Regions from separate parts of the Yersinia sp. 2541 StPb PI genome, predicted to be linked through region 1. Evidence: riboswitches for the same ligand, from Rfam matches in the RefSeq annotation. Region 1 holds a riboswitch; each other region holds the start of a gene.

Region 1 (10,793 bases):
GGGAAATGTGCCGAATGGGTCGTAACGGCGTGAGCCGTCGAAGCGCCCATCGGTGCAGTCGCCCCGCAATCTCCGAGCTATAAAACAGGTTGCTGGCAGCCTTGTGAAGGAGTTTCTGTGGATAAAAATGGCCTCTGCCTGCGGGTAAAAGGTAAGGTGCAAGGCGTGGGGTTCCGCCCTTATATCTGGCAGCTTGCCCACCGCTTTGCGCTAAGGGGCGATGTCAGTAACGACAGTGCGGGCGTGACGATTCACTTGTGGCAATCACCGGCGCTGGCGGATTTCTTACAGGCACTGCCGCGTCATTGCCCGCCATTGGCACAAATTGATAGTGTCACCACCTCGCCCTACCATTGGGCGCAGCCGCCACTGGATTTTGTGATTCATCACAGCGGTGCCGGGCAGATGGATACGCAAATTGTACCGGATGCTGCAACCTGCGACGCCTGTTTGGCTGAAATGAACCATCCTGCCAATCGTCGCTACCGCTACCCGTTTATCAACTGCACCCATTGTGGCCCACGTTTTACTATTATTCACCGCATGCCCTATGACCGGCCTTATACCGCCATGCGCGAATTCCCACTATGTGCCGCCTGTCAGGCAGAATATGACCATCCGGCCGATCGCCGTTTTCACGCCCAACCCAATGCCTGTGCCGATTGTGGCCCGCAATTGTGGCTAACGGGGCGAGAGGGACAATCGATTGCGCACAACTTTGCGGCGCTAGAGCAAGCCGCAACCGCCCTGTTGGCAGGAGATATTGTTGCCGTCAAAGGGCTGGGAGGATTCCATCTGGCGGTAGATGCCACCAATGCTGCTGCGGTGGCCCGTTTACGGCAGCGCAAGCAACGGCCTTCCAAGCCGCTGGCGGTGATGTTACCGCACGCCGACTGGTTATCACGCTGCGTGCAAAGTAACGATAGCGCCGCGTTATTACGCGTGTTATGTAGCCCTGCGGCTCCGATTGTGTTGGTTTCGTCGCGGGCTGATAGCCCGCTGTGTACGGCGCTGGCACCGGGCTTACCTGAAATTGGCGTGATGCTACCCGCCAATCCGTTACAACATTTGCTGCTGCAACAGGTCGGACGGCCTCTGGTGATGACCTCCGGTAATGGCCGTGGTAAACCCCCGGCATTGAGTAATGAGCAGGCGCTAGGTGCCCTGAGAGATATTGCTGACCACTGGTTATTGCACGATAGGCAAATTGTGCAGCGGGCCGATGACTCATTAGTGCGACTCACCGGCAGCAGTGCTGAAATGCTACGCCGAGCCAGAGGGTATGTGCCAGATGCTTTCGAGTTACCTCCGGGATTTAGCCAGCAGCCAGCAGTTCTGGCGCTGGGTGCGGATATGAAAAACACGTTTTGCCTGCTGCGTGATGGTAATGCAGTGTTGAGTCAACATCTGGGGGATCTGGAAGACCGCGATATCGCACAGCAACAGCAGCAGTTAGTGGCGCTGTTTTGTGATATTTACCATTTCACACCACAGGTGATAGCGGTGGATGCTCACCCCGGATACGTCAGCCACCAATTAGGGAAAACCCTGGCAGCACAGTGGAATATCCCTTGTGTTGACGTGCTACATCATCATGCCCATCTGGTGGCTTGTCTGGCAGAGCATGGCTGGCCTCGCGAGGGTGGGGCGGTGATTGGTGTGGCATTGGATGGGCTGGGTTATGGCGCTGATGGTCAATTGTGGGGCGGTGAATGCCTACGAGTAGATTATACGAGCTGTGAATATATTGGTGGCTTGCCCGCAGTGGCACTACCCGGTGGCGATCTGGCCTCGCGTCAACCGTGGCGTAACCTGCTGGCCCAGTTACAGCGCTATGTCCCCAATTGGCAACATTTGCCTGAGAGTGCGGTGATTCCTCAGCCGGAGGGTAGGGTATTGGCGCGGGCGATTGAGCGGGGGATTAATGCGCCGTTGGCCTCTTCAACTGGGCGCTTATTTGATGCAGTAGCGGCTGCACTCAATCTTGCCCCGCTATCGATAAGTTGGGAGGGCGAAGCCGCCTGCCAGTTGGAAGCACTGGCGCGACAAAGTGCGGTTTCAGTGCCGCCAGTGACGATGCCGCTGTGCGATAACCAACTGGACTTAGCCACTTTCTGGCAGCAATGGTTGGCTTATAATGCCACTCCGGCGGAGCGGGCCTATGCGTTCCATTTTGCTCTGGCCCAGGGATTTGCTACTTTGGCGCGGCAGGCGGCCCAGTATTATCGTATTGATACTATTGTCTTTTCAGGTGGGGTGCTACATAACCGGTTACTGCGTGAGTTACTTAGCGCACAACTGCATGATTTCCAACTGTTGCTGCCCCAGCGTCTGCCTGCCGGTGATGGTGGGCTGGCTCTAGGGCAAGCACTGATTGCCGCTGCGTCAAAATGCCATAAGTGATGATTATGGCTAATGGTGTTTGATTACCGCTAATTGTGTTAATAATAAAGCTCGTTGACTCGGGGTGCCTGCCGCTAAATGCGTAATGGCTGAGATTTTACCCGTATTACCTGATCTGGATTATACCAGCGGAGGGAAGTCGCGGTATCGTTGTTGAGTCCATAAACAACGGTCCCCCTTCTTGTTCGCCGGTGGGGGATATCATGAATACTATTCGCTCTGACTTTTCAATCGCTCCTCTCCCGTACCCTGATGCACTGGCGGCGGCCTGTTTGCAACAATTCCAAACTACACCGCCATTAGTCCATTGCCTGACTAATGAGGTAGTACAGTCCTTCACTGCCAATGTGTTACTGGCATTAGGGGCTTTTCCTGCCATGGTGGTTGAAGCTGAAGAGGCCGCACAATTTAGTACAATGGCGAACAGTTTACTTATCAATATCGGCACGTTACACCGCGCTCAGGCCGAATCCATGCTGGCGGCAATCCAGGCGGCAAATCAATCCTCTACCCCTTGGGTGCTGGACCCCGTTGCGGTCGGCGGGCTTGTCTATCGTACTGATTTTGCCCATCAATTATTAGCGCTAAAACCGGCGGCAATACGGGGTAACGCCTCGGAAATCATGGCATTAAGCGGTATGGCGACTATGGGGCGTGGGGTGGATAGTGTCGATTCTTCGGTGAGTGCACTGCCTGCTGCTCGCCAATTGGCACTACAGGTGCAGACTGTGGTTGCGGTTACCGGTGAGGTGGATTATATCACCGACGGCCTGCGTGATTTTGCCGTGACCGGTGGCGATAAGCTGATGACCCGGGTAGTGGGGACGGGGTGCGCACTTTCTGCCGTGGTAGCGGCATTTTGCGCACTGGAAGGCGACCGTTTACATCATGTGGCAACGGCTTGCCGGGTGATGTCACAAGTCGGCGGGCAGGTATCTCAGCAGGTGGCAGGCCCTGGTAGCTTTATTCCAGCTTTTCTAGATGGCCTTTATCAACTGAAAATAAGCGATCTGGTATAGCCTCTCCCCGGTTAACCTCTTAAAAATAGCGTTACCGCTCAGCCCTATCGCCTTGAGCGCCAGCGGCTGAACGGCCCTCAGTCATAATGTGTATTACGGATAAGAACTAATAAATCATCCAGTTTCATTGGCTTACCCAAGAAATAACCCTGAACTTCATCACACATCAGAGTCTGTAACTGCCCGAGCTGCTCGGCGGTTTCTACCCCTTCGGCGGTCACCGTCATGGACAGCGCATGGCCGAGGTTAATGATTCCTTCGACAATTGATTGGCCTTCATGTGACTCGGCCAGTTCATCGGTAAAGCTCTTATCAATTTTCAATCCATCGAACGGGAAGCGGCGCAGATAATTCAGTGAGGAATATCCAGTACCAAAGTCATCCATCGATAAGCGCACACCCAGGGTTTTCAATGCTGTCATGGTTTTAAAGGCACCATCGGCATCTTCAATCATTATCCGCTCGGTGATTTCCAGCTCCAATCGATGGCTAGGTAGCCCAGTGAGCAGCAGGACTTGGCGCACTCGTTCTATCAGGCGCTGGTTCCTGAATTCAACCGCAGAAATATTAACGGAAACAATCAGTGACGAGGGCCATGTCGATGCATCCTGACATGCCTGTAGCATGGTCCAGTCGCTAATTGAGGTGATAAGCCCCGTCTCTTCGGCCAGCGCAATAAATTGATCCGGCATCAGCAGCCCCAAAATCGGGTGGTTCCAGCGCACCAAGGCTTCAGCACCCGTCAGTTGTGTTCCCTCAATACGGTAGCGTGGCTGGTAATAAAGGTTAAATTCGTTGTGCTTAACGGCCTGACGTAAAAAACGCTCTAGCTCACTGCGTTGCATCAGGCGCTCATTCATTTCACTGGAGTAGAAGCTCCAACGGTTACGGCCACTGTTTTTAGCTTCATACATGGCAATATCTGCAAATCGTAATAGCTCTTCGGCTTGCATTGAGTCTTGAGGTGCCAGTGCAATACCAATGCTGGCCCCGATATAAATATCCTGATCATTTATCACGTAAGGACTTTCGATTCGGGTGATAACGCGCGTACAAAGCTGTTCAATTTCTTTGCGTGACGCAAGACCTGTGATAATTAGAACAAATTCATCTCCCCCCTGACGCGCGACTAAATCTTGATCACGCAAACAACTTCTTAGGCGTTCAGATACCTGATGCAGTACCAGATCACCGGTAACATGACCAAAAGTGTCGTTAACAGGTTTAAACTTATCCAAGTCAACATTGAGGATAACCAGCGGGTGGGGGGCCGCAGCTAAATGGCGTAACTTATTTTCCAGGAATTCTTTCATTCGCAGACGGTTGGGTAAACCGGTCAATGCATCATGTAGAGAGAGGTGCTGAATCCGTTCCTGTGCTTCTATTTCACGGGTGATATCCGATGCGGTGCCACGGAACCCAATGGTTTCGTTGTTTTGGATGATAGGTTTGGCATAAATACGGCAAATGCGTTTATCGCCTTTGGCGGAGAAATAAGTGCATTGCAACTCATTGCGAGATTCAGTCAGATGGGTGTGCTGTAACCAAGAGCGCAGCGGGATAATATCGCAATTTAACAGTGAATCAAGATTACGCCCCAGCCAGCGCTCCACACTTAATCCGGTAATGGTCAAAAACCGTTGCGACAGGTAGGTGATGCGTAAATCGGCATCGGTTTCCCATAACCAGTCGGTAGCAGCTTCGGCGACATGACGAAAGCGTTCTTCGCTGGCGATTAAAGCAGATTTGTTTTCATCCGCTACCCGTGCTTCTGACATCGCCCGCCGCAGAACTAACCAGCCGGTCAGCCCAAGAATCAATGCAACCAGCGTCAGTAGTGGGAGTAATATGTTGAGCAGTTGCGCGCCGGGCATATCCTGATTCCAATGCAGCGTCAATGCGCTGTTATCACTGGCAGATAATAGAACTGACGGGCTGGATGCCGCGTCTTTTTCATCCTCAGGGGTACGCAGTTGATGAATACCATAATCTTCGCCCAAGGTATTTAGCTCGGGCTGTGTCAGTAAATCGATAAACACCAGAACAGAGGGTGCTCCAGCCACTGTTTTAACGCGTGGATCACTACCAGTAGTTAAGGCCGCAGCCGCAACAATGGCCGGTTGCCCAGCCACGTCGATGGTTTCAGTTGCAATATATTGTTTGTCTGCCCGCGCTCGGGCGGCGTCAATCAACGGGGTTATATCTTTGTTGAGCCAATCGGGCAGGCTAATATCTTTCAGTTGCCCATTGATGACCGAATAACGGGTTTTTCCTAGCCCATCAACAACAAACACTCCCTCATAATTAAAGTCGCTATACAGTGACGGCCCCAGATTTTGGCTGACAAAAGCCCAGTCAGGATCGACTTTTACATGCAAATGTTCATAAGCATCACCCCAGAAAGCATTATCTTTTATTCGGGTTTTTATTGAGTCTTGCCGCATTTTCCAGGCTTTTTCTACCAGAAAACGACTTTGAGATGTCGCTCGTTCATTTAATTGCGAGGCGATATAGATAATGCCTACCGCTGCAATAATGATGGTTGCCCCAACCAGCAAGGCCATGGCCTGTAAAGTTTGTTTTGCAAAGAAAACATTATCTCCTTTTGCCCGTGATGGTGATTCTGGCTGGCTGGAGTCCGTCATAGTGAGTTCCCTTGGCACTTACAAAATTTAGGCTGATCCTAAATAGGATAAAACATCCATTTAATCAGCAGGAAGTGAAGACTCAGAAGAAATATAAACTAACATGAATATAATCTTAGTCTCTTATCATTATAGGTGTAATACGTTACCTTCTCTTTGGCCCGCAAAAGGTTGCGCGCTCTTTATGAAATTATCACTTTTTGCCGAGAGTAAGGAATGACCATGGTTACACTGAATTTGGTTTGGTCCACGCTAATCAATTACGTGCCACGAATCCTACGGACTCGGCTGAATTTGCTCTTGCTGTTGAGTCTTGTGACACATCAGGTTTTTGCAGCAGCACCGCTGCCTGCGGTTACTGTTTCGGTCGTAACCTCAATCACACCGGATACTGCGTTACAGTATTTGGGGCGCGTGGAGGCGATTCAGTCGGTGGATGTGACGACCCGCACCGAAGGGTTTATTGCTGCGCGGTTGTTTACCGAAGGGCAGATGGTCAAGCAGGGCTCTCTATTGTATGAAATTGATCCCGCGTTGCATCAGGCCGCAGTAACGCAGGCCCAGGCGCAGTTAGACAGTGCGACTGCCAGTGCTAATCATGCTCAGGTGAACCTCACCCGCTTACAGCGTTTGGGAAGTAATCGCTCGGTCAGCCAGGCGGAAGTTGACGAAGCACAAGCGCAGCGCGATATCAGCCGCGCGGCGGTAGCTCAGGCGCAGGCGAACCTGCAAATCCAGCAATTACAGCTCAGTTTTACCCGTATTTACGCGCCGATAACCGGTCAGATTGGTCACAGCCGTTTTAATGTCGGTAGCCTAATTAATCCTGCCAGCGGCACGTTGGTCAATATTGTCCAACTTGATCCGATTCGGGTAGCTATCGCAGTGAATGAACGAGATTACATTACAGCAACCTATCAGTTGTCGGTTACAGGTCCCTCTGCGGACAGCAGCACATTGCCGTTTGGCAACTTTACTCCTCGTATTCAACTGGCGAATGGTAAGCAGTACCCGGAACGCGGCGTTTTTGAGTCCGTTGATAATCAAATTGATAAACAGACCGGTACCGTTACCCTGCGTACCCGTTTTGCCAATCCACGGCATTTATTACTGCCCGGTGGGGTGGTGAATGTGTCGCTGGCAGCAGAAATGGCAAAACCGGTTACTGTCATACCGATTGCCGCATTGCAGCAGAATAAGCAGGGACACTTTGTTTTGGTGGTGAACGATAAAGATCAGGTCGATGTGCGGCAAGTGACGTTGGGTGAGCAGTTTGAACAACAATATGAAGTGACTGACGGGCTGAAAGTGGGCGAACGAGTGATTGTGGCAGGGCTACAACATGTCCGGCCAGGGATGACGGTTAGCGCCAGCGTTGCTACACCACTGACAGTAAATTAAGGGGAAGGCCAGATGCTGCATTTCTTTATCCGTCGGCCCAAGTTTGCCATTGTTATTGCACTGGTGATAACCATTGTTGGCTGGGTGTCGTTGTATGTGATTCCGGTGGAACAATATCCTGATATTACGCCACCGGTGGTTTCCGTGAGTGCCGTCTACCCCGGAGCCAGTGCCCGCGATGTTGCACAAGCCGTGGCCTCACCACTGGAAGCGCAGGTCAACGGTGTCAGCAATATGCTGTATATGGAATCGACCAGTGCTAATAACGGCAGTTATCAGTTAAGTATTACCTTTGCCAGTGGTACCGACCCCGATATGGCGGCGGTTGAGGTGCAAAACCGCATTTCTCAGGTGAGTGCTCAGCTGCCGGCGGAGGTGAATGAAAACGGTATTTCCGTGCGCAAACGGGCCTCTAACTTGTTGCTGGGAGTCAGTGTTTTTTCACCGAAACAAACCCATGATGCGCTGTTTGTCAGCAATTACACCAGTATTCAGTTGCGTGATGCCATTGCGCGTATCAATGGTGTCGGCGATGTGCAGGTATTTGGCGCGCGTGATTACAGCATGCGGGTTTGGCTCAATCCGCAACGGATGGAATCACTGAATGTCAGCGTGCAGGATATTGTCGCAGCATTACAACAGCAGAACGTACAGGCGGCTGCCGGGCAGATTGGCTCATCACCGTCGGTGCCCGGTCAGCAGCAAACCCTGACCATCAGTGGTCAAGGGCGGCTAACGGACCCACAACAGTTTGCTAATGTGATTATTCGTAGCAATCCTCAGGGCGGCATGATTCGGTTAGGTGATGTTGCTCGCGTGGCGCTGGGGGCGCAGAACTATCAGGTCAGTGCGGCGCAAAACCAGACTGAATCGGCATTTTTAGTAGTTTATCCGGTACCGGGTGCCAACGCGTTAAATGTAGCTAATGGGGTACGGGATGAAATGGCTCGGCTATCAGCCTCTTTCCCGCCAGACCTGACGTATGAAATCAATTACGACTCCACCCTGCCGGTTACCGCAACATTGCATGAAATCGCAGTGTCACTGACGTTAACCTTAATTGTGGTATTGGCGGTGGTGTATCTGTTTTTGCAAAGTATGCGGGCGACTTTTATCGTCGCGCTTACCATTCCGGTCTCCCTGCTCGGCACCTTCGCTGTACTGTATATCTTTGGTTATTCGGCCAATACCCTGAGCCTGTTTGCCATTATTCTGGCGCTAACCATTGTGGTTGATGACGCTATTGTGGTGGTGGAAAACGTCGAGCGCTTATTATCGAATGACCCTGATCTGTCACCGGCGCAAGCAACCAGACAGGCAATGACTCAAATTGCCGGGCCGATTATCGCAACCACCCTGGTACTGATGGCGGTATTCGTGCCGATTGCTATTTTGCCAGGGATTATCGGTGAGCTATACCGGCAGTTTGCGGTAACACTGTCGGCGGCGGTGATTTTATCCAGTATCAATGCATTAACCTTAAGTCCGGCGCTGTGTGCGGTATTGCTGAAACGGCGCACATTGGCAGATACCGGTCTGTTCGGCGGTATTAATCGTGGGCTTGATCGCGCCCGCGACGGTTATGTTTCATTGACCAGCCGTATCAGTAGCCGAGCGGTATTCAGTATCGCCGCGCTACTGCTGGTGGGGCTGGCAACCTGGTGGGGTTACACGCGTTTACCCACCTCGTTCCTGCCGGAGGAAGATCAGGGGTACTTCTTTGTCAGTTTACAACTACCAGATGGGGCTTCGCTTAATCGGACTCAGACGGTGATGGACCAGATGTATCAAGTGGTTACTGATAATGATGCCGTCGAGGATGTGATAAAAATCACTGGCTTCAGTTTGCTTAGCGGCAACAACTCGCCCAATGCCGGATTTGCCATTGTGATGCTAAAACCTTGGGGGCAACGGCCTCATATTGATCGCGTGCTGGCCAGTATTCAGACCAATTTGGCCGCTATCCCTTCGGCGATGATCATGGCAGTAAACCCACCGGCTATTGCCGGGTTGGGCAGTGCTTCTGGATTTGATTTACGTATTCAGGCGCTGTTAGGCCAGTCACCGCAAGAGTTGGCGCAGGTGAGCCAGGGAATTATTTTTGCCGCTAATCAGGACCCGAAACTCAGCCGGGTATTTACCACCTTCAGCGCTTCGGTGCCTGAAACTAATCTGAGTATCGATCGTGACCGCGCCGCGCTGCTACAGGTACCGGTCAGCCGAATCTTCCAAACCTTGCAAACGTCACTTGGGGGAATGAATGCGGGAGATTTCACCCTGAATAACCGTATGTTCCGGGTGCAATTACAAAATGATATGGATTTCCGCCAGCGCACCGCTCAGATAAATAGTCTGAATGTGCGCAGTGACAATGGTGCATTGGTCAGTCTGGCAAATCTGGTGACGTTAACCCCCTCGGTGGGTGCGCCCTTTATCAGTAATTTCAACCAGTTCCCTTCGGTAGCCATCAGCGGTTCTGCGGCTGATGGTGCCAGCTCTGGTCAGGCAATGGCGGCGATGGAGTCGTTATTGGCACAGAATTTACCGTCAGGTTACAGCTATAGCTGGAGCGGAATGTCGTGGCAGGAGCAGCAAACCGGCGGGCAAGTGGTGTTTATCTATCTTGCTGCATTGGTCTTTGCCTATCTGTTTTTAGTCGCCCAATATGAGAGTTGGAGTATTCCGCTGGTGGTTATCCTCTCGGTGGTGTTTGCCGTAGGCGGGGCGGTAGCAGGGCTGGCGGCAATGGGGTTTGCCAACGATGTGTACGCGCAAATCGGCTTAGTGTTGCTGATAGGGCTGGCAGCTAAGAATGCGATTTTGATCGTCGAATTCTCTAAAGCCCGCAGAGAAGAGGGCGCGAGTATCCGTGATGCGGCACAGGAAGGTGCTAAGCAGCGTTTTCGTGCGGTTATGATGACTGCTATTTCGTTTATCCTCGGGGTGATGCCACTGGTTTTTGCCAGTGGAGCCGGGGCGATGAGCCGTCAAATTATCGGTATCACCGTGTTTGGTGGCATGTTGATGGCCACTGCGGTGGGGATACTATTTATTCCCGCACTGTATCTGCATATTCAGCGACTGCGAGAATGGGTGAAAACCCGCAAAGAGGATTCTGGCAGCGACCCGCAACCTTGAGCCGATGTGTAAAAGTGAAAACCCGCCGCTGGCGGGTTTTTCCTTATTGTGGCTCAGGCTTTGTGGTAACTCATATCGCTATCCATCACTAAATGACAGTCGGCGGGCTGGCTGAACTGCAATACCTTGAACACATTAGGGCCGTCAGTGGCGAGGTAAAAATCCTCGGCCTGTTGTGGCGATAAAC
Region 2 (10,793 bases), 570 kb from region 1:
TGTCCGGTGGTGTTGACTCCTCTGTGACGGCAATGCTGCTGCATCGCGCTATTGGTGACCGCCTGACTTGTGTGTTTGTCGATAACGGGCTGCTACGGTTGAATGAAGCCGACCAAGTGCTGGAAATGTTCGGTGATAAATTCGGCCTGAATATTGTTCATGTTGCCGCCGAAAATCGTTTCCTTGCAGCGCTGGCTGGTGTCGATGAACCTGAAGCGAAGCGTAAAATCATTGGTCGCGTGTTTGTCGAACTGTTTGATGAAGAAGCGTGTAAGCAAGATCAAGTGAAGTGGTTGGCACAAGGCACCATCTACCCTGATGTGATTGAATCAGCAGCGTCTGCTACTGGTAAAGCACACGTAATTAAATCTCACCACAATGTGGGCGGTTTGCCGAAAGAGATGAAACTGGGGCTGGTTGAGCCACTGAAAGAGCTGTTTAAAGATGAAGTACGCAAAATTGGTCTGGAATTAGGTCTGCCGTACGACATGCTATATCGCCATCCATTCCCAGGTCCAGGTTTGGGTGTACGTGTTCTGGGCGAAGTAAAAAAAGAGTATTGTGACTTGCTGCGCCGCGCTGATGCCATCTTTATCGAAGAGCTGCATAAAGCTGATCTGTACAATAAAGTGAGCCAAGCCTTTACCGTATTCCTGCCAGTGCGTTCTGTTGGTGTGATGGGCGATGGGCGTAAATACGATTGGGTGGTTTCACTGCGCGCAGTAGAAACCATCGATTTTATGACCGCACATTGGGCGCATCTTCCATACGACTTCTTGGGCCGCGTTTCAAACCGCATTATCAATGAAGTGAATGGTATTTCCCGTGTAGTTTACGATATCAGTGGCAAGCCACCAGCTACCATTGAGTGGGAATAAATACTATCACTCGTCGATAAGATAGTGTTCTGACATTAATTAAGCCTCCGAACTTTCGGGGGCTTTTTATTTTGGCTGCGATGAAATAAAAATTTATATTTTACCTTCACGGATAAATAAAAAATGAACGATGCTTTTGTGAGTATCGCTTTTAGGTAAGATTACTATATGTGAATATAAAAATTGTAACGCTTACCTTCCCATTTGATGTGAAAGATTATATTTGGTTTCTTTATAATTAACAGGTGAAATATGAATGCTAAAATTAGTATTTTGATTGTTCCTTGGATCTTTATATCAATATCCACAATAGCAGAGCATAATAATGAAGATAATGTCTGTTTTTATTCAAAAGATAATTACTCTGAAAAGGAGGACGGCACAAAATTTTGCGTGCCTTATTATACCGAGGATGAATGGCTATTTAGCCAATGGAATAATAATATTGCATCAATAAAAATTCCGCTAAATTTACGGGTTGAGGTTTTTAGTGATTATTCATTTTTGGGGAAGTCTGCTTCGCTTTATAAAAACACCAATGCGGCTGAGTTGGCTCAGTATGGATTAACAGCAGATATCAGTTCTTATCGTGTATTACCAAAGAGTTTATATCCTGAGAATAAGAGGGTGACATTCAATTACCATTCAGACATTTTAGCTGAAAAATATTTCAGCTATGATTATTATGTTAACAATGGTCATAGCATCTTTTTAACCAAGCAAAGTCAGCCTATTGGTGCTGATGGACAAAGTTCTTACTTCTTTTATAGTCATGCAGGGCAGATAATGACGGCCTTTATCGGGCAAGGGTTTGATCGCAACCTTTACTGTTTGTCACCGGTGGTTCGGCGTAGTTCCCAGCTTGATGCTGATGTGGCATTTACCTATTGTGATTTTAATAATTCTGGCCAGTATTGGTTCCCTCAGGTGGTAGAAAATGAAATAAGATTAGTCAATCAAGGGACGGGTACCGCGTTATCATTAGATCAAATCGGTTTCTATGTGAGCTTACATACTAGCCCGATTAATATTCTACATGGCAGGGAACAACATTCTCAGCAGGGGACCGTGAATAAATACACTCTATGGTTTGATGCGTCTACTATTGAAACGTGGCAGGAAAAGGCAGTAAGACCCTTTTTACAATATAAGGAAACGCTTGAATCAAGGGGTGTAAATGACCAACGTGAGGTAATAACCCATCGTTTGGACCAACCAGATGATACCTATATCTATTTGGGGAGTAAAAAAGGTAGGAATCATATTTATTATAATGCAGAAACTCAATTACTGATGGCTTATAATAAATTAAGTGAGGGTAAAGCGTTAATAGAGTCCTCGTGCCTTTCATTATTGAATGATGGCACTGACCAACCTTCGGCGATTAGCTTTACCTACCATCGCAGTAACTACAGTGATAATAGTTTAGAGTACCGTTGTGATAATGGAGTAGCTTATAATATATACAGCAAAAAATGGTACTTTATGGCTGACTGGGAATATCATTATCTGGTTAATGGATATAAAAATAAACTTTTGCATTTTTATATGAATGAAAAAACATCATATATTAACTTCAAAGGTGTGCTGACTGGGCCAAAATTAGGTGAATATATAGGTGCTGTAGTGAATTTTAATGAGCGAACCCCTCATGATGCTGTATTCATTAATAATCCGGCCTTAGGCTATGTGCTTGATGTAGAAAAGGCTATTTGTGCATTGCACGGATTTACCGATGATCAAGGCACACATTGTGGTGATCTAAGTGCCACATGGTCTGTAACAGATGCTGATACTTGGGATGTTAGCCTCAGTCGCGACTATATGCCCTGGCTGCTGGCGCAAATTTCTCACAAGTTGCATACAAGTGAATGGACTGCTGCGTTGGATGCTTACCTGCAAAAAGTTGAAACACTGGAAACCTTCTTTGAGACAAATAAAGAGCATCCGGTCGATGATGCAATATGGCAACAAACCAAAACACTGCTGGTGGAGTTTTTACGTACCTATAACTCAACCGAATATCAGCAAGTTTGGCATCAAGTGGCATATGTCCTTAATCGTATTGAAGTAATGATTGAGGTGAAGGCATGATCCGGCTCTATAGTTACAAAATGTGATATGAATCACGTTTTGCTTTACCCCTTCACTGATGAGGTATAATCTTGACGAATCTTTACAACTCAACTAAATATTTAACATCCGCATCTCATAACTTACATCGTCAATAAGACGAGAAGTCCATTCATTATTAGTCAAGATTGCCACTGCCGCTGTGTAAAACGCAGGGTAGTTTAGCTCGCAGTAGCCCGCATCTGTTAGCACATGCCGATTAGCAGCATGTTCCTAAATACAACGGATGAATACTGCGTGCGTGCTGTTTTGTGGAGAAAAAACATGTCGGTAAATCTCTCTCCGATACCTCAGGTGCGGGGTATTTCACGCCGCCGTCTGCTGGGATATATCGGCGTCGGGCTAGTCAGTAGCCTGATGAGTCCCCTTTCACTAGATGCTTTCGCGGCATCGACCCAAACCTCGCCACAGAATTTAGAAAGATTCATGTTGGTATCACGCGCATTGACCGGTAAGCGCCAGCTTAATGCGCAGATTGGTCAACGAATCTATCAGGTTCTGCTCGGGAAAATAGGCGATTTTGACCAAAAACTCTCCTTGTTACAACCGTTGCCTTCGGGTGAACCTCAGCAATGGCTACCCCTGCAACAACAAATCGCCCGGCAAATATTGCAAGGCTGGTATATCGGCGTGATCGGTGAGGGAACCGATGCGGCGGTAATCAGCTATGAGAATGCGTTGATGTTCGATGCGGTATCCGATGTGTTGGTTATTCGCTCTTATTGCCCGAATAAACCCGGATACTGGGCTGTAAAGCCTGATGTCGCCTTATAATTTTGGAGAATACATTTATGGCTGACACACTAAAGGCGGATATCGTCGTTATTGGCTCGGGTGTTGCAGGAGGGCTGGTTGCCCATCAACTGGCCATGGCTGGCAAGTCAGTACTGGTTTTAGAGGCAGGTCCGCGCCTCTCTCGCTGGGAAATTGTAGAAAACTTCCGTAATCAGCCGGATAAATCAGACAACATGGCGCCATATCCTTCCACCGCGTATGCGCCTCATCCTGAATCTAACCCAAATAATAACTATCTGATTCAAAAGGGTGAACATCCGTATGATGTGCAATATATCCGCGCAGTGGGTGGCACAACCTGGCACTGGGCGGCTTCTGCGTGGCGCTTTTTGCCTAACGATTTCAAACTGAAAACCGTGTATGGCGTCGGGCGAGATTGGCCAATTGAGTATGCCGTGTTGGAAAAGTGGTATCTGCGCGCTGAACAGGAATTAGGTGTTTGGGGGCCAAGTGATGAAGATCTAGGATCACCCCGCAGTGAACCCTATCCGATGGCACCATTGCCATTATCGTGGAATGAACAGCGCATCAAGACGGTGTTAAATAGCCATGTTTTTAACGGTGGCAGCTTTAACGGCGGAAGTTTCAATGTGGTCACTGAACCGGTCGCCCGTAACAGTCGACCTTATGATGGCCGGCCAACCTGTTGTGGTAATAACAACTGCATGCCTATTTGCCCGATTGGCGCCATGTATAACGGTATCACTCATGTCGAAAAAGCCGAGCAGGCGGGGGCAGTCGTGCGCCCCAAAGCTGTGGTTTATAAGTTAGAAGTTAATGATAAACAACAGATTACTGCGGCACTGTTTAAAGATGAACAAGGCAATGAGCATCGGGCTGAGGGTAAATACTTCGTACTGGCCGCTAATGGGATTGAAATTCCGAAACTGATGCTGATGTCCACCGATGAGAAAAATCCACGGGGAGTGGGTAATAGTTCCGATATGGTGGGGCGCAATCTAATGGATCACCCCGGAACCGGGGTGACTTTTATGGCCAGTGAACCCTTGTGGCCAGGGCGTGGGCCGCAGGAAATGACGTCGATGATCGGCTTCCGTGATGGTGCATTTCGTGCTGATTTTGCAGCGAAAAAAATTCATTTATCCAATTTGTCACGTACCGATCAAGTCACGATTGAATTACTCAAACAGGGGGATTTGCAACTCGGGCCACAGCTTGAGGCCAAAATCCGTGACAGGGCCGCGCGTTTTGTACAATTCGACAGCTTCCACGAGATTTTGCCTCATGTCGAAAATCGCATTATCCCCAGCGCTAGCGAGAAAGACGCCATCGGCATTGCGAAACCCGAGTTTTACTATGCAATGGATGATTATGTGCGAAAAAGTGCGGTACACACTCAGCAGGTCTATGCCGAGGCGGCAAAGTTGATGGGGGGAACCGAGGTTAAATTCAACAATAACTTCGCCAATAACAATCATATTACGGGTACCACCATTATGGGCAGTGACCCGAAAGACTCGGTAGTGGACAGCGATTGTCGCACCCATGACCATAAAAACCTGTTTATCGCCAGTAGTAGTGTGATGCCAACTGTCGGTTCAGTTAATTGTACTTTGACGATTGCCGCACTCTCGCTGCGTATCGCTGAAACATTAAAGGCCGAGGTGTAAGATGAGAAAACAAATCTTGGGCTGTTCAGTGAATCTCCTGCTTATCGCATTAGGTTTAGCCGTAACTGGGTATGCCAGTGCTGATGCTGACCTAATTGCACGTGGTGAGTACCTGACTAAGGCCGCTGACTGTGTGGCCTGCCATACCACCAAAGACGGTAAGCCTTTTGCCGGTGGACTTGCCTTCAAGACGCCGATGGGCACGCTATATTCGCCCAACATCACGCCCGATAAAGAGACCGGAATTGGCAATTGGACGGATGAAGAGTTCTTGCGCGCATTACATGAAGGGAAAGGGAAAAATGGTGAGAATCTCTACCCAGCATTCCCTTACACCTCATATACCTTGTTGACGGATGCTGACGTCAAAGCCATTAAAGCCTATCTGTTTAGTCTGCCAGCAGTGCATCAAGCTAACCGCGAAAATGACATGCCTTTCCCATTCAACCAGCGTTGGGGATTGTGGTTCTGGAATTTGGTCAATTTCGAGGGGGAGCGCTTTCAGCCGGACAACACTAAAGATGCACAATGGAATCAGGGTGCTTACTTTGTTGAAGCATTGGGGCACTGCGCTGAGTGCCATACCCCGCGTAATATCACCATGGGGATGAAAGAGAGCAAAGCCTATGGGGGGGCAGAGATTAATGGTTGGACGGCGTTTAATATTACCTCTGATCCACATGCCGGTATTGGCGGCTGGAGTCAGCAGCAGGTGGTGCAATATCTGCGCACCGGCCATGTTGACGGTAAAGCACAAGCTGCCGGGCCGATGGCTGAAGTTATTGAGAACAGTACTCGCCACCTGAGCGAGAGTGATCTCAATGCCATGGCGGTGTATCTGCGTACCCTGGAGCCATTAAATCCAGATGACGAAACCAAGAGTCGTTCGGATTGGGGGCAAGCGGCAAGTAGTGTTAATTCCTTACGCGGTATGCCTTTCACGGCAGATAACAACACTGACGGCGCGCGCCTGTATTTGGGGAACTGTGCCAGTTGCCACAGTTTCACCGGTGAGGGCGTGAAAGACGGTTATTACCCTTCATTGATGAAAAACTCGGTGGTCGGGGCATCCGAGCCCAATAACCTAATTAATGTGATTCTCCACGGTGTGTCACGCAAAACCAATGACGGTGAAGTCTTTATGCCCGGATTTGCTAACACCTTAACCGATGAGCAGGTTGTTAGTTTGAGTCATTATCTGCTACAGCAATTCGGACAACCGGCACTGAATATAAAAGCCGATGATGTGAAGGCGCTGCGCGGGGAATAGAAAATAAGCACAAGGAAACCCAGTTCCCTTGTGCTTATTTCTGATTTATCTGTGAGGGGAAAATAACCCATATAACGATGCAGCGATGTTTGATAGTAAGTTAGATATTAAATTTTATTTTTTAACTAATATTATCAATATTGTTCTTATTTAACCTTCTCATTATGCCAATGCATTAATGTATATTCGCCATCATTACTGATGCCGGTGGCAATAGCTACCCACCCCTGTTTTTGATAAAACGCCAGCGCCTGCTGGTTTTTTGCCAGACATTTGAGTGAGCCGTGGCTGGTAAATAGCTGTTGTGCTGCCTGCAATAAGGCTTTTCCCGTACCGGACTGTTGTAGTTCAGGGGCAATAAACAGATGATGCAGGAAACTCTCTTCCATAAAAATTGAGGCAAAACCTAAGTGTTGATCGCCATCAACGGCGACCAGCACAGTTTCACCAATGGTTGAGCGATCAAAATCTTCCAGCCTAAAGTGTTCAACGTCCAGCCAGGTAAAGGCTGCTTTACGTGATGCCAGATACAAGGTGCGCAGGAATGGCCGGTCACTTTCCTGATACTGACGAATCTTGATACTCATCCTATGGTTATACCTCCAAAACAGGGTGCTTTCGCGAAATTGATCATTGGTTGAGCCAATACATGATTGATCTTCTACCACCTGCCCATGATAATAACAATTCTGACTCGGGGTGCCTGCCACAAACAGTGGCATGGCTGAGATATTACCCGTATTACCTGATCTGGATTATGCCAGCGTAGGGAAGTCTCGGCACCTTAGGGTTCCGCCTTCTTGACCGCCGGTTAGGAGGAATATGTTCGTTCAACCTGCCGTTTTCTCTTTAGCTATTCTCGCTGTTGCTGCTATTCGATCTCCCATTGATATGAGTGTGGAGAGATATTCATGAAGCGAATTAATGCACTCACGATTGCCGGAACTGACCCTAGCGGTGGGGCCGGTATTCAGGCTGATTTGAAAACTTTCTCTGCTTTGCAAGCTTACGGCACCAGTGTGATCACCGCCTTGGTGGCACAAAATACCTGTGGTGTGCAGTCAGTTTATCCCATCGAACCGGCGTTTGTTGCAGCTCAACTCGATTCTGTTCTCAGTGATGTGCGCATCGATAGCGCGAAAATCGGTATGTTGGCTAATGCTGACATTGTCGAGATTGTTGCCACACAACTGCAACGTTATCCCATCCCATTTGTGGTGCTAGATACCGTTATGGTCGCCAAAAGCGGTGATCCATTATTGGCACCAGAGGCCGTAGACGCAGTACGTCAACTGCTGTTACCGCGAGTGGCTTTGATTACCCCGAATCTGCCAGAAGCAGCCGCGCTACTCAATTGCCAGCCTGCGCGCGATGAGCAACAAATGTGTGAACAGGGGCGAGCACTGTTGGCTCTGGGGTGTCAGGGAGTATTGATGAAAGGAGGGCATTTGAGCGGTGAAGATAGCCCCGATTGGCTGTTTACGGCACAAGGCGAACAGCGTTTTGTTACCCGCAGAGTAAATACTCGCCATACCCACGGCACCGGCTGCACCTTATCGGCCGCATTGGCGGCCTTACGGCCACGGCTCCACGATTGGGCAGATACAGTGAATGCCGCCAAACACTATCTGCAAGGTGCATTAGAACAAGCCGATACCCTTGAAGTCGGACAGGGGGTCGGGCCGGTGCATCATTTTCACCGGTGGTGGTAATCCCCTTCGTCCTTGAAGTCGCCGAGGTGTTAGCTGCGCTCACCCCCCCGAATCACTGACTTGAGTCAGCTCATCGGGATGTGTTCACTTGCCGCCTACCTGCAACTCCAATGACTTTGGGGATCCTTCGTCCTTGAAGTCGCCGAGGTGTTAGCTGCGCTCACCCCCCCGAATCACTGACTTGAGTCAGCTCATCGGGATGTGTTCACTTGCCGCCTACCTGCAACTCCAATGACTTTGGGGATCCTTCGTCGTTGAAGTCGCAGGGGTGTTAGCTGCGCTCACCCCCCCGAATCACTGACTTGAGTCAGCTCATCGGGATGTGTTCACTTGCCGCCTACCTGTAGCTCCAATGACGAAGTGCATGCCTTATTTATTGAAATGGCAGAGATTTTTATGCCAATAAATAGCGCTGAGTCATCGCAAACATCGCGATAGCACGTTGCAAGTGATGGGCATCAAAACGGTTAAGCAGATAGCTGTCCGCGCCTTTGCGTGGGCGGATACACAGTGAGAGTTTTGGCTCGCCTGTTTCATCGTTAATCAGATCAAATTGATAACTGCCGATATCTTTTTCATCTTCACGCCAGGAGATTTGTACCGCAGGTAATGGGTTGCCTGCGCTAGGTTGGCGAACGGCAAAAAAGTACTCTCCGGCCCAGAACCCGGCGTAATCCCCATCAGCCTGTAGATGTTTGGTGCGAAAAATAGGCGCATCGACTAACTGACGGATAGTCTCGGGCGTTATCTGTTGTCGGGTTTGTTGCCACAGCGGGGTGTCATTTTCAAGTTGCCAGCAGGCTGCACCAAGATAATCATTCAATTCGCGCCAATCGGCATCGAGTTGCTGTAGCAACTCTTCATCGAGGATATTACGGTACTGCTGCATACCGCTGGGTTGTTCGCCCAATGTTTCGTAGGTGATTAACTCCATGGTGCGGGGTTTACGGCGAAAGCTCATCCACAACACGGCCTTCGGAATGCGAAATTCAATGGATTGAATGCTCAGACGATAGCGATCGCCTTTATTCACCACAAAACCATTGGCTGTACCGCGCTTATTTTGGTAATTACGTACCACCACCACGCTATTTAGCCCCATCCAGCCAGTGACATAATGCTCGCTGTCGGAATTGGCAACATCCAGATCGATAACCATCTGGATAATTTTATCCGTTTCAAGCTTAGCCAGCGGGTGGGCATCCCCGGCAGAGTAATACAGCTTCTCGGGTTCTTCGGGTAACTCAACGGTTAACATGGCATGGCCTTTTATCGGGTGGGCTCGGCTGATAGCTATCTGGTTCATAGCTTAACTCAAGCTGTCATACAGATTGTGATATAACTGGAATTAGGATGAAAATTCGTGCTATGGATCAACTTTTTCGCCGGTTGATGGTCATAGACAGGCAAGCTAATACCACGCCCGCTAAGCCGTTGCACAGAGCCTGGCTCACTGTCCGGCGAGTAGATTAATCAGATAATAAGGATTTCGATAATGAAAGGTAACAAAACCCGCCATTGTCTTGTGGCTGCGGTGATGCTCAGTGTCAGCGCCTGGGCTTTCGCGCAGCCAGCCACCACAACTGTCACAGCCACGTCAGTTGCCCAGACTTCTCCTGTCAAAAGCCGCCCGACCACGGCGGATCTGCTGCAACAGCCGGTGTATAAAAATAGCTGGCAAAAAATGGTGAAAAGCCAAAAGAATCTCCCCGCCTGGGCACGCAAAGGGGTGGGGACGTCAGCACCTTATGAGGTGATAAATTGGCAAGGGCAGCAATATAAGGTGGGGCGAATTTGTAAACCTCATGATTGCAGTAATAACTTTATGTGGGTGGCGTTTAGTCAGGATAAAAAACAAGTATGGCAGGCATGGGGAATGCGTATTTCCGTGGCAGACAAGCCACAAGCACTTGATAAACCGAGTGAGTTCGCGACCTATCAATGGCTCGGTCGTCCCAATGACAGTATCCAGGCCATGCTCAAAAAGCAGTTACAGCAAGATCCTAATTGGCACTGATTGCAGGCAGGCCGCTAATAAGTAAATTTATCTAGATTAATTGATTATATTGATGAAGATGTCACTGGCGGATTTGAATGCTGGTTGCAGCGGCCTCGCAGCAGCGAGGCCTGAATCGTGAATGCAACCAACACAGCTACAACTTGAACGATGACAGGGATATCAACCAACGCCAGCTTGATGCAGGTCGTGCAGATTAATGGCTCCGACCAGTTTTCCATCCAGATTCACCACCGGTGCGGCACTGAGATGGTGCTGATGCAGTGCCTCCAGCGCTTCTCCTGCGCGCCATTGCTCAGGTAATCGGTAGCCTGGCCGTGTGATGGCATTTTCTAAGGGTTGCTGTAAGGTGCCACC
Region 3 (10,793 bases), 3.7 Mb from region 1:
AAGTATCAAACACCATCACAGATTGAGCGCCAGCTTTGATTTGCGCATTGAGATACAAGATGACGCTATCGGCCAGTTTATCCAGTAGCAGATGCAGGGTTTGCGGCTCGGCATACATCATTTTCTTCAGTTTGGTAAACGCTTTGCTACTACCACCTTCAACCATATAGGTTGCCAGCGTCCATGGGCTGCCGGAAAAACCAATTAATGGCACCGCACCTTTCAGCTCACGGCGAATGGTTCTTACCGCGTTCATCACATAACCCAATTCCTGTTCTGGGTCGGGGATGGGTAACTTTTCGACGTCGGCGCGACAAGTAATCGGGGATTGGAAGCGTGGGCCTTCACCGGTTTCAAAATAGAGCCCCAGCCCCATAGCATCAGGGATGGTCAGAATGTCTGAAAACAGAATCGCGGCGTCCAATGGATAGCGACGTAATGGCTGCATCGTCACTTCACAAGCCAGTTCCGCATTTTTGCACAGCGACATAAAATCCCCGGCAACCGCGCGGGTAGCTTTATATTCCGGCAAATAACGGCCCGCCTGACGCATCATCCATACCGGCGTTACATCTACCGGTTGACGCAATAAGGCTCGCAGATAGCGATCGTTTTTCAACTCATTCATGGTGGAGCTCCCTTAATTATCTGGCGGCCATCTTTTAGCGGACCATATTGTAGCATGTCAGATAATACTTTCCTGCTAACTGCCGCCGCTATTAAGGGCGTGATAATGACTCACTCTCGTGGGATTTAAACTGCGTCGGCTATGAGGTTAGCGCTTCAGCACTCCCTTCTGATTAGATCAACTCACGGTGCTCGCGGCATAACACCACGGTATCTTCAATTAATCGTCGTGCTACGGTGCCTGGCGGCGGCAGTAATGGCAATTGGTCATAACGATACCAACCGGCATTTAGCAGCTCTTTAGGGTCATGTCGCAATTCACCACTGTCATACTCGGCCATAAACGCCATCATCAGTGAATGGGGGAACGGCCAAGGCTGTGATGTTACGTAGCGCAGATTTTTAATGTGAATATTACTTTCTTCTAAAACTTCACGGGAAACCGCCTGCTCCAGAGTCTCACCCACTTCGACAAAGCCTGCCAATACGGTATTAATGCCGCCTCGATGCCGTACATGCTGCGCCAATAAAATTTCATCATCACGGCGAATGGCAACAATCACACAAGGGGCGACTTGTGGGTAATAGCGCTCACGGCAGTGATTACACAGACAAGCCCACTCGGAACGGCTGGCCTGCATTTGGTGACCGCAATAACCACAAAAACGGTGAGAACGATAAAACTCTGCCAGTTGCACACCACGCCCAGCCAATTGGAACAAGCCGCGATCCACATCCAGTAATTGCCGCACGGAACCCATATCAGTAGACATCATCTGACGGATCAACCATACCGCCTGCCCTTGCCATTCACCGATTTGCCTTGCCGCTGCGCCCTGCAATGACCAATTAGCGGCATTACCTTGTGGTAACTCCCCTTTCGGCAACCATAATTTGTTTTCATGACTGACAATCCACCAGCCACTTTCTTTACCTGTAAGTTGTAGTTCCATATCGTTGTTGCACAACCTCGACTTCACTGGCAATCTAGAATCCGGCTTGTTACATTTTTGTAACCCACTATTACTTTTCCTTACTCACGGAGTCGTTCATGCTCAACCGACTAGAAAGCCTGACTCAACGCGTTGGCGGCAGTAATGAATTAATTGATCAATGGCTTCATGCGCGTAAAGAACTGTTAGTTTCATATTGCACAGTGATCGGTATTAAGCCGCAAAAAGAAAAGCATACCCCGCTTAACGAAAAAGCGCTGGAGAACTTTTGCCATAATTTAGTGGATTATCTCTCTTCCGGGCATTTTCATATCTATGACAGAATTATCAAACAGGTGGAAGGCGCGTCTAGCCCAAAAATGGCGCTGACGACCAAAGTGTATCCTGCGTTAAAAAATAATACTCAAACGATCATGACATTCCATGATCGTTATACCAACATTGAGATCGATCAGGACAGTTGTATCGAGTTTCAACAAGCATTATCTGATATCGGCGAAGCCCTTGATGCCCGTTTCCGCTTGGAAGATCAATTGATTCAATGGGCAGCCGAGTCATGGCAAGCCGCCCAGCCAGTTATTCAAACAGGGCCGGTAAAATAGCCCGCTGAACAGCACGGGCTTGTAGTTTTAATTCAACCTCATATACTGGGGTTTCTTGTCGGAGTGCCTAGCACCTGTTTTCTTAGGAAAGCAAACGCAGGCTGAGACCGTTAATTCGGGATCCGCGGAACCTGATCGGGTTAATACCCGCGAAGGGAACAAGAGTAATTTATCGCTACAGGCCCGGTCTTTATCCTTACAGGTAGCTGCCGGTTACTGGCCAACATCGTTACTCCCGCCAAGCTCCAGACAAGCAATTTTCCCTATAAACCACACTGGTAGGAATTGCTATGTCTAATAATACAACCACTAAAAGTTCATCACGCCCACGTAAACCTATTCCACGTAAACAACAACGTGAACAAGCTCAACAGTTTATTGATACTTTGCAAGGTGTCACTTTCCCCAACTCCCAACGTATTTACCTACAAGGCTCACGGCCAGATATTCTGGTACCGATGCGCGAAATCCAGCTCAGTCCGACACTGATTGGCGGTGGCAAAGACGCACCACGCTATGAAGATAACGAAGCCATCCCGGTGTATGACACTTCCGGCCCATATGGTGACTCAAATGCCAAACTGGATGTTCACAGCGGGTTACCCAAATTACGCGATAGCTGGATAGCTGAACGCCAGGATAGCGCCGCACTGACCTCTGTCAGCTCTGGCTTCACCCAACAACGTTTGGCCGACGAAGGCTTGGATCATTTGCGTTTTGAGCATCTGCCACACCCGAAGAAAGCCATCACAGGCAAATGCGTCACCCAACTGCATTACGCCCGTCAGGGTATCATCACGCCAGAGATGGAGTTTATCGCGCTGCGAGAAAATATGGGCCGTGAACGTATTCGTGGTGAGGTACTACGCCAGCAGCATCCAGGACAGGCTTTTGGCGCTAACCTGCCAGAAAATATCACTGCCGAATTTGTACGTCAGGAAGTGGCGGCGGGCCGAGCTATCATTCCCGCCAATATAAACCACCCAGAATCTGAGCCGATGATTATTGGTCGTAACTTTTTAGTGAAAGTGAATGCCAATATCGGTAACTCTGCGGTGACCTCCTCCATCGAAGAGGAAGTAGAAAAACTGGTGTGGTCAACCCGCTGGGGTGCAGATACCGTAATGGATTTGTCCACGGGACGCTATATCCATGAAACCCGCGAATGGATCCTGCGCAATAGCCCGGTCCCTATTGGTACCGTTCCTATCTATCAGGCATTAGAAAAAGTAAATGGTGTGGCTGAGAACCTAACCTGGGAAATGTTCCGTGACACACTGTTAGAGCAGGCCGAGCAAGGGGTGGATTACTTTACTATCCATGCCGGTGTGTTGTTGCGCTATGTACCGATGACCGCCAAACGCTTGACCGGTATCGTCTCCCGTGGTGGTTCAATTATGGCGAAGTGGTGCCTTTCCCATCATCAGGAAAACTTCCTGTATCAGCATTTTCGCGAAATCTGCCAGATCTGTGCGGCCTATGATGTCTCACTGTCACTGGGTGATGGCCTACGCCCTGGTTCCATTCAGGATGCCAATGATGAAGCCCAGTTCGCTGAGCTGCATACCTTGGGTGAATTGACCAAAATCGCCTGGGAATATGATGTGCAGGTGATGATTGAAGGCCCCGGTCATGTGCCGATGCAGATGATTCGCCGCAATATGACGGAAGAGTTGGAACACTGCCATGAAGCGCCATTCTATACCTTAGGCCCGCTAACTACGGATATTGCGCCGGGTTATGATCATTTCACTTCAGGTATTGGGGCCGCCATGATTGGTTGGTTCGGTTGCGCCATGTTGTGTTACGTCACACCGAAAGAACATCTTGGCCTGCCTAATAAAGAGGATGTGAAACAAGGTCTTATTACTTATAAAATCGCCGCCCATGCCGCAGATTTGGCCAAAGGCCACCCCGGTGCGCAGATCCGCGATAATGCCATGTCGAAAGCGCGCTTTGAATTCCGCTGGGAAGATCAGTTCAATCTGGCGCTTGATCCAGAAACCGCACGAGCCTATCACGACGAAACCCTGCCGCAGGAGTCCGGCAAAGTGGCCCACTTCTGCTCAATGTGCGGGCCGAAATTCTGCTCGATGAAAATCTCTCAGGAAGTCCGCGACTATGCCGCTACGCAAGAACAGGCTGTGGCGCAAGAGCTAGCAGCGACACAAGAAACAGCAGCCCAACCGATCGAAATTTTACAATCAGGTATGGAACAGATGTCAGCGGAGTTCCGCTCTCGCGGCAGCGAGCTGTATCACAGCCCCGTTAACCTCAAGAGCGAGGCCAATAATGAACCTGTCTAATCATGCCTCATTTTCTGCAAAGAAAGGTTTCCCTGCGACGGTACAGCGTCTTGGTCTCTATCCCGTCGTCGATAGCCTACTTTGGATAGAGCGCCTGCTTGCCGCAGGCGTAACCACAATACAACTACGTATCAAAGAGTTAGATGATGCGCAGGTAGAACAAGGCATTGCCGCTGCCATAGCGTTAGGCAAACGCTATCAGGCACGCTTATTTATCAATGATTATTGGCGGCTGGCGATTAAGCATGGTGCCTATGGTGTTCATCTGGGTCAGAAAGATCTGGAAACAGCCGACTTGGCCGCGATTCAGCAAGCTGGATTACGGCTGGGCGTATCAACCCATGATGAGCAGGAACTGGCGATAGCTAAAGCTGTCCGGCCCTCTTATATCGCCATGGGCCACATCTTCCCCACACAAACCAAGCAAATGCCGTCATCACCACAAGGGTTGACGGTACTCAAGCAGATGGTCGACAACACGCCAGACTACCCGACAGTTGCCATCGGCGGCATCAGCATTGAGCGCGTACCGGCGGTCCTGGCCACGGGTGTCGGTAGTGTAGCGGTCGTCAGTGCTATTACCCTGAGTGACGATTGGCAGCAGGCAACAGCACAATTACTGCACCTGATTGAGGGCAAGGAGCTGGCTGATGACAAACAAGCATGAGTTGAGTGACAGCGAATTCTTGCGCTACAGCCGCCAGTTATTACTGGAGGATATCGGCCCTGAGGGCCAGTTGAAGCTGAAAAGTGCCTGTGTGCTGATTATCGGCCTTGGCGGCCTTGGTTCGCCTGCTGCGCTCTATTTGGCGGCAGCCGGTGTCGGTAAGCTATTACTGGCTGATGATGACCAACTGGAACTGACCAATTTACAGCGCCAAATCCTGTATCGCACCACAGATATCAGCCAAACATCCTCAGCTAATCAAAGTAAAGCACGGTTAGCCCAACGTCATTTGCAAAGCCTCAATCCGTTGATTGAGATTGTCCCATTTGATACGCGGCTGCTAGGTGCGGCATTGGCCGATGCGGTAGCTAACGCTGATTTGGTGCTGGATTGCAGCGACAACATGGAGACGCGCCATCAGGTAAATTCAGCCTGTATCACTGCACAAAAACCATTAATTAGCGGTAGTGCCGTGGGATTCAGCGGGCAATTGCTGGTGATTGAGCCGCCTTATTCTCAAGGCTGCTACGCCTGTCTATATCCCGATAAAGAATTACCACAACGTAACTGCCGTACTGCTGGCGTATTGGGGCCGGTGGTCGGCGTCATTGGTACCTTGCAAGCACTGGAGGCCATCAAGATGTTGGCAGGACTGCCGTCGGCACTGAGCGGGAAATTACGCTTATTCGATGGCAAGCAGCAGAGCTGGAGCACCCTGCAACTGACTCGGGCCAAGCATTGCCCTGCCTGCGGAGGTGCACAGTGAAAACGGGTTATATACAGATTGTGCTCAATGATCAGCCATTAGAAGTGGTGAGCAATATCACTGCGGCAATGCTGCTCAATCAGCTCAAACGCCACCAGCCGGGTACGGCTCTGGCAATTAATCAGGTCATCGTCCCCCGCACTGACTGGGAAAAATGCCAGTTACACGCGGGTGATAACATTTTGCTATTCCAAGCGATTGCCGGGGGCTGACATGCTGAAGATCGCCGATACCACTTTTACCTCACGTTTATTTACCGGTACGGGAAAATTCTCCACCCCGGAACTAATGCTGGAAGCATTGCGCGCCTCGGGGTCACAACTGATTACTATGGCGATGAAACGGGTTGATTTACGGGCAGGGAACGATGCAATTCTTGCGCCCTTGCAACAATTAGGTGTGCGTTTGCTGCCTAATACCTCGGGGGCCAAAACTGCGCAAGAGGCTGTATTTGCCGCCCGTCTGGCGCGTGAAGCGCTGGGTACCCATTGGATAAAATTGGAAATTCATCCCGATGTGAAGTATTTACTGCCTGACCCAATAGAAACCCTGAAAGCCGCCGAAATACTGGTGAAAGAGGGATTTGTTGTTTTGCCTTACTGTGGTGCGGACCCGGTATTGTGCAAGCGGCTGGAAGAAGCAGGCTGCGCTGCCGTCATGCCATTGGGTGCACCGATTGGCTCAAATTTGGGCTTACGTACCCGCGACTTTCTGCAAATCATTATCGAGCAGGCCAAAGTGCCCGTGGTAGTCGATGCTGGAATTGGTGCGCCAAGCCATGCGCTTGAGGCAATGGAATTGGGAGCTGATGCCGTGCTGGTCAATACCGCAATTGCCGTGGCACGCTCACCCGTACACATGGCGCATGCTTTCCGTTTGGCGGTTGAATCCGGTGAATTGGCGCGTCAGGCGGGGCTTGGCAACCAACAGTTTGGCAAGGCCATTGCCACCAGCCCACTGACTGGCTTTCTCAGCCAGTTAGAGGAGGAGCATCATGTCTGAAGATTTCAGCCAACACTGGCAACAATTAGATTGGGATGATATTTCTCTGCGTATTAACAGTAAAACCGCCGCTGATGTTGAACGGGCCATTAATGCCGTCAAACCGAATCGCGACGACTTAATGGCGTTGATTTCGCCCGCAGCACTGGCTTATCTCGAACCGATGGCGCAGAAGGCTCAACAATTAACCCGCCAGCGTTTTGGTAACACGGTGAGTTTTTATGTGCCGCTCTACCTTTCTAATCTGTGTGCTAATGATTGCACTTATTGTGGTTTCTCGATGAGCAATCGCATCAAGCGCAAAACCTTAGATGAAGCAGAAATCATCCGTGAGTGTGATGCTATCAAAGCGCTAGGCTTTGAACATCTGCTACTGGTCACTGGTGAACATCAGGCAAAAGTAGGAATGGATTACTTTCGTCGTCACTTCCCAGTCATCCGTAGTCGATTCAGTTCACTGATGATGGAAGTTCAACCATTGGCGCAAGAAGAGTATGCGGAGCTAAAAACGTTGGGATTAGACGGTGTGATGGTTTATCAGGAAACCTATCACCCAGCGACTTACCAGCAACATCACTTGCGCGGGCACAAGCAAGATTTTCACTGGCGACTGGCAACCCCAGATCGTCTCGGTCGGGCTGGGATCGACAAGATCGGACTAGGTGCGTTGATCGGGCTGTCTAATAGTTGGCGCACGGACTGTTATATGCTGGCGGAGCATCTGTTTTATCTGCAACAGACCTATTGGCAAAGTCGCTACTCTATTTCGTTTCCACGACTACGACCTTGTGCGGGCGGTATCGAGCCAGCATCTCTGATGAGTGAGCCGCAACTGCTGCAATTGATCTGTGCTTTTAGATTGTTTGCCCCGGATGTGGAACTGTCGCTATCTACCCGTGAATCACCTTTCTTCCGCGACAATGTCATTCCGGTCGCGATTAATAATGTCAGTGCGGGTTCCAAAACTCAGCCTGGTGGGTATGCAGATAATCATCCAGAACTTGAGCAATTTGCTCCGCATGATAATCGCACACCGGAGCAGGTAGCACTGGCATTGACACAGGCGGGGTTACAGCCGGTGTGGAAGGATTGGGATCGCCATTTAGGGCGTTCTCTGCAATAAACCGGCCGTTTAAATCCTAAAAAAAGCAAAAAAAAACCGCCCCGTAAGGAGCGGTTTTTACGTTGGTGAACAACAAAGAGATTAGTCTTTGCTGTTACCAAAACCGGCGTTAAGCAATTCAGCCAGGTTAGCCGTTGCTTCATCCGCGCTAACTTGCGGTACAACGGGAACTTCACCCAGAGCTTTACGGCGTGCACGATCCTGATGATAAGCGTAACCGGTACCGGCTGGGATCAGACGGCCCACGATTACGTTTTCTTTCAGGCCACGCAGTTCATCACGTTTACCGGCAACTGCCGCTTCAGTAAGAACGCGCGTGGTTTCTTGGAACGAAGCCGCAGAGATGAAGGACTCGGTCGCCAAGGATGCCTTAGTGATACCCAGCAGGTCACGCGTGAACGTAGCCTCGATTTTGCCTTCGGCTGCCAGCTTACGGTTAGCGATTTTAACGCGAGACATTTCTGCCTGCTCGCCTTCCAGGAAGTCAGTGCTACCTGAATCAACGATGGTGCCTTTACGCAACATCTGACGAACGATAACTTCGATGTGTTTATCGTTAATCTTAACGCCTTGCAGACGGTAAACTTCCTGCACTTCGTTGGTGATGTAACGGGTAACTGCGTGAACGCCACGCAGACGCAGAATGTCATGTGGAGATTCTGGGCCGTCGGAGACCACGTCACCGCGTTCTACAATTTCACCTTCGAACACGTTGAGCTGACGCCATTTCGGAATCATCTCTTCGTATGCATCGCTACCATCCAACGGTGAGATAACCAGACGACGTTTGCCTTTGGTCTCTTTACCGAACGAGATGATCCCGCTGATTTCAGCCAGGATTGCAGGCTCTTTCGGACGACGTGCTTCGAACAAGTCAGCAACACGTGGCAGACCACCGGTAATATCCTTGGTACCGCTTGATTCCTGAGGAATACGCGCCAGGGTATCACCCGCACCGATCTGAATGCCGTCTTCCAGCTGTACAATCGTTTTACCTGGCAGGAAGTATTGAGCAGGCATATCAGTACCTGGGATCAATACATCGTCGCCTTTGGCGTCAACGATTTTCAGTGCCGGACGCAGGTCTTTACCGCTACCGGTACGCTCTGCACTATCCAGTACTACCAGAGAAGACAAACCAGTCAGTTCGTCGGTCTGGCGGGTAATGGTCTGGCCGTCAACCATGTCCGCGAAGCGAATGAAACCGCTCACTTCGGTCACAACTGGCATGATGTGCGGATCCCAGTTAGCAACGGTTTCGCCGCCCTGGACTTCTGCGCCATCGCCTTTAGCCATTACAGCACCGTAAGGCACTTTGTAGCTTTCTTTAGTACGGCCGAATTCGTCGATCAGCTTCAGCTCGGTATTACGAGAAGTAATAACCAGCTTGCCCGCTGCATTGGTAACGAACTTGACGTTGCTCAGTTTCAAGCTGCCTTTGTTCTTAACCTGAATGCTGGACTCTGCTGCCGCACGAGATGCCGCACCACCGATGTGGAACGTACGCATCGTAAGCTGGGTACCCGGCTCACCGATTGACTGCGCTGCAATAACACCAACTGCTTCACCTTTGTTGATGATGTGACCACGTGCCAGGTCGCGACCATAGCAGTTTGCACACACACCAAAGTCAGTTTCACAGCTTACTACTGAACGAACTTTAACGCTGTCGACGGAGTTTTCTTCTAACAGATCACACCATTTTTCGTCCAATAGGGTGTTACGCGGAACCAGAATATCAGCCGTACCCGGCTTGATAACTTCTTCTGCGGTCACACGACCCAGAACGCGATCGCGCAGTGGCTCTTTAACATCACCACCTTCGATAACCGGGGTCATCACGATACCGTTATGGGTACCACAATCGTCTTCGGTTACCACCAGATCCTGTGCCACGTCAACCAAACGACGGGTCAGGTAACCGGAGTTCGCAGTTTTCAATGCGGTATCCGCCAAACCTTTACGCGCACCGTGGGTTGAGATGAAGTACTGAAGTACGTTCAAACCTTCACGGAAGTTCGCAGTGATTGGCGTTTCAATGATCGAACCATCTGGCTTGGCCATCAGACCACGCATCCCTGCCAGCTGACGAATCTGTGCAGCAGAACCACGCGCACCGGAGTCGGCCATCATAAAGATGCTGTTGAATGACACTTGCTGTTCGACAACGCCGTCACGGTTGACAACATCTTCTACAGACAAGTTATCCATCATCGCCTTGGCAACACGTTCGTTAGCCGCGGCCCAGATATCGATCACTTTGTTATAACGTTCGCCTGCGGTTACCAGACCAGATTGGAACTGCTCCTGGATCTCGGCAACTTCAGTTTCAGCTTCTTCGATGATCCCTGCTTTCGCTTCTGGGATAACCATGTCATCGATACCTACAGAGGCGCCTGAGCGTGCTGCGTAAGCAAAACCGGTGTACATGATCTGGTCAGCAAAGATAACCGTTGGCTTCAAGCCCAGGATGCGGTAACAGGTGTTCAGCATCTTGGAGATAGCTTTCTTGCCCAGCGGCTGGTTCACGATAGAGTAAGGCAGGCCTTTCGGGACGATCATCCACAAAATAGCACGGCCAACTGTCGTATCGATGATGCTGGTACGCGTAATGCTTTCGCCTTCGACATTACGAATTTCTTCAGTAATACGCACTTTTACGCGAGCATGTAGCGATGCCAGGCCACCACGATAAATACGTTCAGCTTCTTTCGGGCCAGTCAGAACCATGCCTTCGCCTTTGGCGT

The links. Region 1 has a riboswitch for thiamine pyrophosphate ahead of thiM (hydroxyethylthiazole kinase). Riboswitches for the same ligand answer to the same signal wherever they lie in the genome.
Region 2: another riboswitch for thiamine pyrophosphate. It lies ahead of thiD (bifunctional hydroxymethylpyrimidine kinase/phosphomethylpyrimidine kinase); the one in region 1 lies ahead of thiM (hydroxyethylthiazole kinase).
Region 3: another riboswitch for thiamine pyrophosphate. It lies ahead of thiC (phosphomethylpyrimidine synthase ThiC); the one in region 1 lies ahead of thiM (hydroxyethylthiazole kinase).

Annotation. Positions count from the first base shown of each region.
Region 1 is NZ_JAZGQB010000001.1:665,262-676,054, forward strand. Features, by position in the region: gene hypF (carbamoyltransferase HypF) at 118-2,403, shown strand; TPP riboswitch at 2,454-2,557, shown strand; gene thiM (hydroxyethylthiazole kinase) at 2,607-3,422, shown strand; gene V1953_RS02940 (bifunctional diguanylate cyclase/phosphodiesterase) at 3,500-6,067, opposite strand; gene V1953_RS02945 (efflux RND transporter periplasmic adaptor subunit) at 6,290-7,468, shown strand; gene V1953_RS02950 (efflux RND transporter permease subunit) at 7,481-10,606, shown strand; gene V1953_RS02955 (nucleoside/nucleotide kinase family protein) at 10,660-10,793, opposite strand, start outside.
Region 2 is NZ_JAZGQB010000001.1:1,231,958-1,242,750, forward strand. Features, by position in the region: gene guaA (glutamine-hydrolyzing GMP synthase) at 1-878, shown strand, start outside; gene V1953_RS05430 (hypothetical protein) at 1,131-2,972, shown strand; gene V1953_RS05435 (sugar dehydrogenase complex small subunit) at 3,276-3,785, shown strand; gene V1953_RS05440 (GMC family oxidoreductase) at 3,803-5,437, shown strand; gene V1953_RS05445 (c-type cytochrome) at 5,439-6,707, shown strand; gene V1953_RS05450 (GNAT family N-acetyltransferase) at 6,854-7,294, opposite strand; TPP riboswitch at 7,393-7,496, shown strand; gene thiD (bifunctional hydroxymethylpyrimidine kinase/phosphomethylpyrimidine kinase) at 7,619-8,419, shown strand; gene V1953_RS05460 (hypothetical protein) at 8,814-9,677, opposite strand; gene V1953_RS05465 (inhibitor of vertebrate lysozyme family protein) at 9,915-10,436, shown strand; gene gutQ (arabinose-5-phosphate isomerase GutQ) at 10,599-10,793, opposite strand, start outside.
Region 3 is NZ_JAZGQB010000001.1:4,381,616-4,392,408, forward strand. Features, by position in the region: gene hemE (uroporphyrinogen decarboxylase) at 1-628, opposite strand, end outside; gene nudC (NAD(+) diphosphatase) at 801-1,580, opposite strand; gene rsd (sigma D regulator) at 1,679-2,182, shown strand; TPP riboswitch at 2,232-2,357, shown strand; gene thiC (phosphomethylpyrimidine synthase ThiC) at 2,473-4,488, shown strand; gene thiE (thiamine phosphate synthase) at 4,475-5,155, shown strand; gene V1953_RS19685 (HesA/MoeB/ThiF family protein) at 5,139-5,921, shown strand; gene thiS (sulfur carrier protein ThiS) at 5,918-6,133, shown strand; gene V1953_RS19695 (thiazole synthase) at 6,135-6,923, shown strand; gene thiH (2-iminoacetate synthase ThiH) at 6,916-8,046, shown strand; gene rpoC (DNA-directed RNA polymerase subunit beta') at 8,128-10,793, opposite strand, start outside.